2 regions of the Aquibium pacificum genome follow, and region 1 is predicted to be linked to the other one. Evidence: riboswitches for the same ligand, from Rfam matches in the RefSeq annotation. Region 1 holds a riboswitch; the other holds the start of a gene.
What was found. A riboswitch is a leader RNA that binds a small molecule or an ion and turns the genes downstream of it on or off. The one in region 1 is predicted to bind thiamine pyrophosphate.
Positions count from the first base shown of each region.

Region 2: linked by a shared signal. The riboswitch ahead of thiB (thiamine ABC transporter substrate binding subunit) and the one ahead of ABGN05_RS28115 (YkoF family thiamine/hydroxymethylpyrimidine-binding protein) in region 1 are both predicted to bind thiamine pyrophosphate.

Region 1 is NZ_JBDPGJ010000009.1:164,970-168,337, forward strand. Features, by position in the region: gene ABGN05_RS28105 (mannitol dehydrogenase family protein) at 1-304, opposite strand, end outside; gene uxuA (mannonate dehydratase) at 626-1,828, opposite strand; TPP riboswitch at 1,972-2,083, shown strand; gene ABGN05_RS28115 (YkoF family thiamine/hydroxymethylpyrimidine-binding protein) at 2,074-2,682, shown strand; gene ABGN05_RS28120 (ECF transporter S component) at 2,746-3,327, shown strand; gene ABGN05_RS28125 (ABC transporter ATP-binding protein) at 3,320-3,368, shown strand, end outside.
Region 2 is NZ_JBDPGJ010000002.1:871,663-875,030, reverse strand. Features, by position in the region: gene thiP (thiamine/thiamine pyrophosphate ABC transporter permease) at 1-275, opposite strand, end outside; gene thiB (thiamine ABC transporter substrate binding subunit) at 298-1,311, opposite strand; TPP riboswitch at 1,353-1,474, opposite strand; gene ABGN05_RS10635 (thiamine diphosphokinase) at 1,592-2,242, shown strand; gene ABGN05_RS10630 (ABC-F family ATP-binding cassette domain-containing protein) at 2,249-3,368, shown strand, end outside.

The sequences.
Region 1 (3,368 bases):
CCAGCACTTTCCGGATCGAGCCGACCACCCGCGCCGAGACGCCCTCGGGGCCGCGCACAAGAAGCGTGTAGAGCCCGTCCTGAGGATTCATGGCATCGGCGACGTCACCGGAGCGCAGGCTGACGCCGGTGATCATCCAGTCCCCACCCGAGGCACCGAGCGCATCGTCCGTGCAGACCGCCTGGTGCGCCTTGTGGAACGCTCCGGTGCCGATGTGGACGATGCCGGATTTGAGATTGGCGCGGTCGTAAGCGGGGACGGCGACGGTGGAGGGGAGGCCGGAAGTTTGCGAGAGACGGGTCATCGCGCGGCACGCATGGACAGATTTGAGGCGCGGGCACGCCGACCTCTCAAGAGACTGTCGGCTTCAGACATTTCCTGCATGGCCGGCGGACGGATCTTGCGTGACTTGAGGGCTGCACGAAGCACCCCCTCACCGTCTCGCGTCGCGAGCCACCTCTCCCCCTGCCCGGGGGAGAGGAATCGCGCCGAGGCGATCTCGCTCGAGTGTCGAAGTCCTGGTGCAAAGCCGACGCTGCGTTTCCTCTCCCCCGGGCAGGGGGAGAGGTGGCCCGAAGGGTCGGTGAGGGGGTGCTTGGCGATGCCTGCTAGAGTCATAACCGTCTCACCCCGCAAACTTCAGCCCCGCCATCACCCCGCGCAGTTCCGCCAGGCCTTTCAGCCGTCCGATCGCGGGATAGCCGGGCTGGGCGCCGCGGTGGAGGTCGTCGAGGATGTCCTGGCCGTGGTCGGGCCGCATCGGGATTTCGGCGTCCGCCCTGCCCTCGGCGCGTCGCCGCTTCTCTTCGTCCAAGAGCGCCGCCACCACCGCTACCATGTCGGTCTGGCCGGAAAGGTGCTCGTCCTCGAAGAACGAGCACGGCGTCTCCTCCGTGTCGCGGCGCACGTTACGCAGGTGCACGAAGTGGATGCGCGGCGCCAGCCGGCGCACCATCGCCGGCAGGTCGTTGTCGGGCCGCGCACCGAGCGAGCCGGTGCAGAAGGTGACGCCGTTGGCGAAAAGGTCGACGGCATCGAGAACGGCGACGTAGTCCGCCTCGCGCGACATGATGCGCGGCAGGCCGAGCAGCGGAAAGGGCGGGTCGTCGGGATGGCAGCAGAGCCTGAGCCCCAGCCGCTGCGCGTCCGACGCGACCTCGGTCAGGAAATCGATCAGGTTCTTGCGCAGCCTGTCGGGGCCGATGCCGTCATAGGTCGAGAGATGCTCCTGGAGTTCGGGCAGCGACCAGCTTTCGACCGCGCCGGGCAGGCCCGCGGTGACGTTGGCCGCGAGTTCGGTCTTGCGGTCCTCGCTCATGGCGCGGAAGCGCTTCTCGGCCTCGGCCGCGACGGCCGGCGAGAAATCCCCGGCGGCGCCGGAGCGTTTCAGGATGTGGATGTCGAAGGCGGCGAAGTCGAAGAGGTCGAAGCGCATCGCCCTGCCGCCATGCGCCACCGGCCAGGCGAGGTCGGTGCGCGTCCAGTCCAGCACTGGCATGAAATTGTAGCAGATCACCTCGATCCCGGCCCGCGCCAGGTTTTCAAGGCTGCGGCGGTAGTGGACGATATGGGCGCGCCAGTCGCCGGTCTGGGTCTTGATCGCCTCGGAGACAGGCAGGCTCTCGACCACCTCCCATTTCAGGTGGTTCATCGACCCGTCGGCGGCAAACGCCACCTCGCGCTGCCGCTTCTCGATCTCCTCGGGCCGCCAGATCTCGCCGGTCGGGATGTGATGCAGCGCCGTGACAATGCCTTCGACGCCGGCCTGGCGCGCATCGGAAAGCGTCACCTTGTCCTTCGGACCGAACCACCGCCACGTCTGCCGCATCGAACCTCCCCGGAAGCGCACGCATGTATCGGGTTTTTGGCCGACCGAAGCAAGCTTGCAGCGAATGGGGCGGGAGCGAGCCGTCCCCGCTGGCGGGTCAGATTTTTAAGGTTGCAAGCCCTGCCCCCGGCCACTACTACTTCCGACATCGACAGGGGTGCTCCGTATCGCCGGGGCTGAGATGCGGACGCCAAGCCCGCGGACCCTCAAGCTGATCTGGTTAATGCCAGCGGAGCGAGGCGAAGATGTTTTCCGGCGCACAGGTTTCCCTATATCCAATGTCCGACGATTTCGTCGGCATCATTCTCGGCGCGATCAAGGCGCTCGAACCCTACCGTCCGGACTTCAGGATCGAGACGGACGACGTCTCCACCCTCATCGTCGGTCCTCCCGAGCAGCTCTTCCCCGCCATGCGGGATCTGTTCGCCGCTGCTGCGGCGGGCGGCGCCCATTGCGTGCTCGCCGCCACCGTGTCGCGCGGCTGCCCCGGCGAGCCCGACGACCCAATCTGCACTCCGATCAACCCCAGCGGTCCGCAGACCGGCCTGGAGGAGCGCATCGCCGAAGCGCGGCGCGCGGTCGCCGCCGCCGCCCCGCTCGGCCGTGATATCGCGGCCCAGTTCTCCATCTATCCGCTCGGCATCGGCCAGCACATGGACGAGATCTACGGCTGCATCGAGTTCCTGAAGAGCTCCGGGGTGTTCGACCGCTCCAAGAACTTCTGCACCAAGCTGCGCGGAGACGTCGGCCCGGTCTTCGCAACGCTCTCCGAGGCATTCCTGCGCTTCGGTGCGCCCGATGGCCACGTGGCGATGGACCTCAAGGTCTCGGCCAACAGCCCCACCGTCGCCTGACGTCCTGCCGCCGAAGGCGGCGGCGCGCGGACCTCCCATCCCAACCCGAAAGGTACCACCGCCATGCAAGCCCCCAACGCCTGGACTCTGCGCGAAATCCTCATCGTCACCGTTCTCGGCGCCGTGTTCGGCGTCCTCTACCTGGCCTGGGTGCAGGTCTGGCTCGTCGCCCAGGCGATCTTCGGCGCGATCACGATGGACGTGGTGATGGGCTTCTGGTTCATCGTCTCGATCATCGCAGCCGCGATCATCCGCAAGCCCGGCGCCGCGCTCCTGTCGGAGGTGCTGGCGGCCGTGGTGCAGATACTGCTGGGCAGTCCGGCCGGCCTCCTGCTCCTTTTGACCGGCCTCGTTCAGGGTGCCGGTGCGGAAGCGGTGTTCGCCGCGACCCGCTGGCGCGACTACCGCTTGCGCGTGCTGGTCATGGCGGGTGTCGGCGCGGCCGTCTTCTCCTTCGTCTACACATGGATCCGGTTCGACTACGGATCGTTGCAGCCGGGTCTGCTGATCGCCATGTTCGGGCTGCGCTGCCTCAGCGGCGCGCTGCTCGGCGGCCTCGCCGGCCATCTCGTGACCGAGGCGCTCTACCGCACCGGCGTCCTGTCGGGGCTGGGGATCGACCGGGCGCGGCGGGCGCATGTCTGACGGGCACGACGCGCTCGCCTGGCGCGACGTCCGCGTCCGGT
Region 2 (3,368 bases), on a different contig from region 1:
AACAGGCGCAGTAGTGCACTTCGGCCGAAGAAGGCCGGATGCCGAGACAAGGCCCGCGCCACGACGATCGCCGGCACCACCGAGACGATCGTCGACAGCACCGCCTGCAGGAGCGTGAAGCGGGCGACCCGGAACAGATAGGCGTCGAAGGCGGCGAGCGCGCCCTGCCAGTCGCGCGCGCCCTCGATCAGCAGTCCAAGAAAGGCGCCGCCGGCAAGCAGCGCGACGAAGGAAAGCGCTGCAGTGCCGAGCGGGACGGCACCTACGCGTGCCACGACGCTTTCCCGCGCTTCCGCCTCAGTCGCTCATCACCGAGAGCCACTCGTCGACCCAGGCCTTGCGGTTTTCCGCGACTTCCTCGGGGCTGAAGATCAGCGTGTCGTCCGGCTTCACCAGTGTGTCGAAGGCCGGGTTCAGTGGCTTCGACGTCTCGCCAGCCGGATACATCCAGTTCGCTTCCGGGATCGCGTCCTGGAAGCCCGGTCCGGTCATGAATTCCATGAGCGCCTTCGCCAGCGGATTGTCCGCCCCATGGGTCGTGATCCCCGCCACCTCGACCTGGAGGTAATGGCCTTCCGAGAACTTCGCCGCCTGGTAGCGGTCCGTGTCTTCGGCGATCATGTGGTAGGCCGGCGAGGTCGTGTAGGACAGCACCATCGGCGCCTCGCCGCTGGTGAAGAGCCCGTAGGCCTCGCTCCAGCCCGGCGTCACGGTGAGCACCCGGTCCTTCAGCTTCGCCCAGGCCTCGGCGGATCCGTCGCCGTAGACGGCCTTCATCCACAAGAGCAGACCCAATCCCGGCGTCGAGGTGCGCGGATCCTGGATGACGATCTTCTGTTCCGGATCGCCCTCGACCAGTTCCTTCAGGCTGGAGGGCGGCGTCTCGATTGCCTGCGTGTCGTAGACCACGGCAAAGTAGCCGTAGTCGAATGGCAGGAAGACGTCGTCCGACCAGCCGCCGGGCACCTCGACTGCCGGCGCCTCGACGCCGTGCGGCGCGAACAGCCCGGTCGCCTTGGCATCGGCGGTGAGGTTGGTGTCGAGGCCAAGCACAACGTCGGCCTCTGTCCGGTCACCTTCCAGCTTCAGCCTGTTGAGCAGCGCCACGCCGTCGGCGACCGAGACGAATTCGAGGTCGCAGTTGCATTCCGCCTCGAAGATCTTCTCGACCTGCGGCCCCGGGCCCCAGTCGGCGGTGAAGCTCTCGTAGGTGTAGACGGTGAGCGTATCCCTGCCGTCCTGCGCGAACACGGGAAGGGAGAAGACCGAAGCGGCCAGGGCCGCGGCGAAAAATCGGATGGTCGTGCGCATCGAGCGCCTCCTCTGGTTTCGAATGAAAGGAATTGAGGCGCCATTTGCGAGCGTCTAATCCCTCCGCCGGTACGAGCCGGATCAGGTTCAGCGGGTTGGCAGGGAAAACCCTTCGCCTCTCAGCCGGCCAGTCCAAGGACCGCCGGCACCCCGTTAGAGCGATCGGAAACTTAAGGCCGGCAGGGACAGACGGCAAGACCCTTCGAGGGACGAAGTCCGCGGGCCGGTCCCGAGTGCCGGCCTTCCTTTCTTCATCGGCGGCGTGATAGAGGCGGCGCGCATGTGCACCTTCGTCATCCTTCTCGGCGGCGACCTCGTCCGGACGCCGCGCCTCGACGCCGCGCTGTCCGGCGCCCGGGTGATCGCGGCCGATTCCGGCATCCGGCATGCGACGGCGCTCGGCGTGACGCCGGAACTGTGGATCGGCGATTTCGATTCCATCGGCGAGATCGACGTCGAACCCCATGCCGATGTCCCCAGGGAGGTCTATCCGGAAGAGAAGGACAGCACCGACGGCGAACTCGCGGCCGAGGCCGCGCTCGCGCGCGGAGCGACCGCGCTGGTGCTGGCCGGCGCCTTCGGCGGACCGCGCGCCGACCACGCCTTCCTCCACATGACCGCCGCCATCAGGCTGGCAGAGGGCGGCAAGCCGGTCGTACTCACCAGCGGTCTGGAAGAGGGCATGCCGGTCATGCCCGGCCGTTCGGAGTTCGACTATACCGACGGCACGCTGTTCAGCATCCTCGCCTTCTCGCCGCTGTCGGGCCTCAGCGTGTCCGGCGCCAAGTGGCCGCTCGAAAATGTCGAGATCGCCTTCGGCTCGTCGCTGACCATGTCGAACGAGGTCCGCGGGAAGTTGCGCATTACCTTGCGCGAGGGCCGCGCCCTGCTGCTCGCCCGCCCCGAAACACACCTCCCGTCCGCAGGTTAGAGCCGCATGGCGCCACCGCTTCTCCGTCTCGACAACATCCGCCTCACCTTCGGCGGCACGCCGCTGCTGGACGGCGCCTCGCTGTCGCTGTCGCCCGGCGAGCGCATCGCGCTGGTCGGCCGAAACGGCTCGGGCAAGTCGACGCTGCTCAAGATCGCCGCCGGCATGGTCGAACCGCAGGACGGCGAGGTCTTCCGCCAGCCGAGCGCCACCATCCGCTACCTGCGCCAGGCGGCGGACATGGAAGGCTTCGCCACCGTGCGCGCCTATGTCGAGGCGGGTCTCGGCCCCGCGGACGATCCCTACCGCGCCACCTACATCCTCGAAAATCTCGACCTGACCGGCGAGGAGACGCCGCAGACGCTCTCCGGCGGCGAGGCGCGGAGGGCCGCACTCGCGCGGGTGCTGGCACCCCAGCCGGACGTGCTCCTGCTCGACGAACCGACCAACCATCTCGACCTTTCGGTGATCGAATGGCTCGAGGAGGAACTGGCGCGCACCTCCTCAGCCTTCGTCGTCATCTCGCACGACCGGCGTTTCCTGGAGCGTGTGACCCGCGCCACCGTCTGGCTCGACCGCGGTCAGACCCGACGCCTCGACAAGGGGTTCGGCCAATTCGAGGAATGGCGCGATCAAGTACTGGAGGAGGAGGAGCGCGAGCAACACAAGCTCGGCCGCCAGATCGTGCGCGAGGAGCACTGGCTGCGCTACGGCGTGACCGCGCGGCGCAAGCGCAACATGCGCCGGCTCGGCGACCTCCAGTCCATGCGGGCGAAGTTCCGCACCCATCGCGGCGCGGAGGGCGTGGCCAAGATGACGGCGAGCGAGGCGGCCGAGAGTGGCAAGCTCGTCATCGAGACGAAAGGCATCTCGAAGAGCTTCGGCGACCTCGCCATCGTGACGGACTTCTCCATCCGCATCCAGCGCGGCGACCGCATCGGCCTCGTCGGGCCGAACGGCGTCGGCAAGACGACGCTGCTCAGGATGCTGACCGGCGAACTCGCGCCGGACACCGGCAGCGTGCGGCTCGGCGTGAACCTCGAGATCGCCACGCTCGACCAGCGCCGCGCAGCGCTCGATCCCGACGAGACGCTGGCGCATTTCCTGACCGACGGGCGCGGCGAGA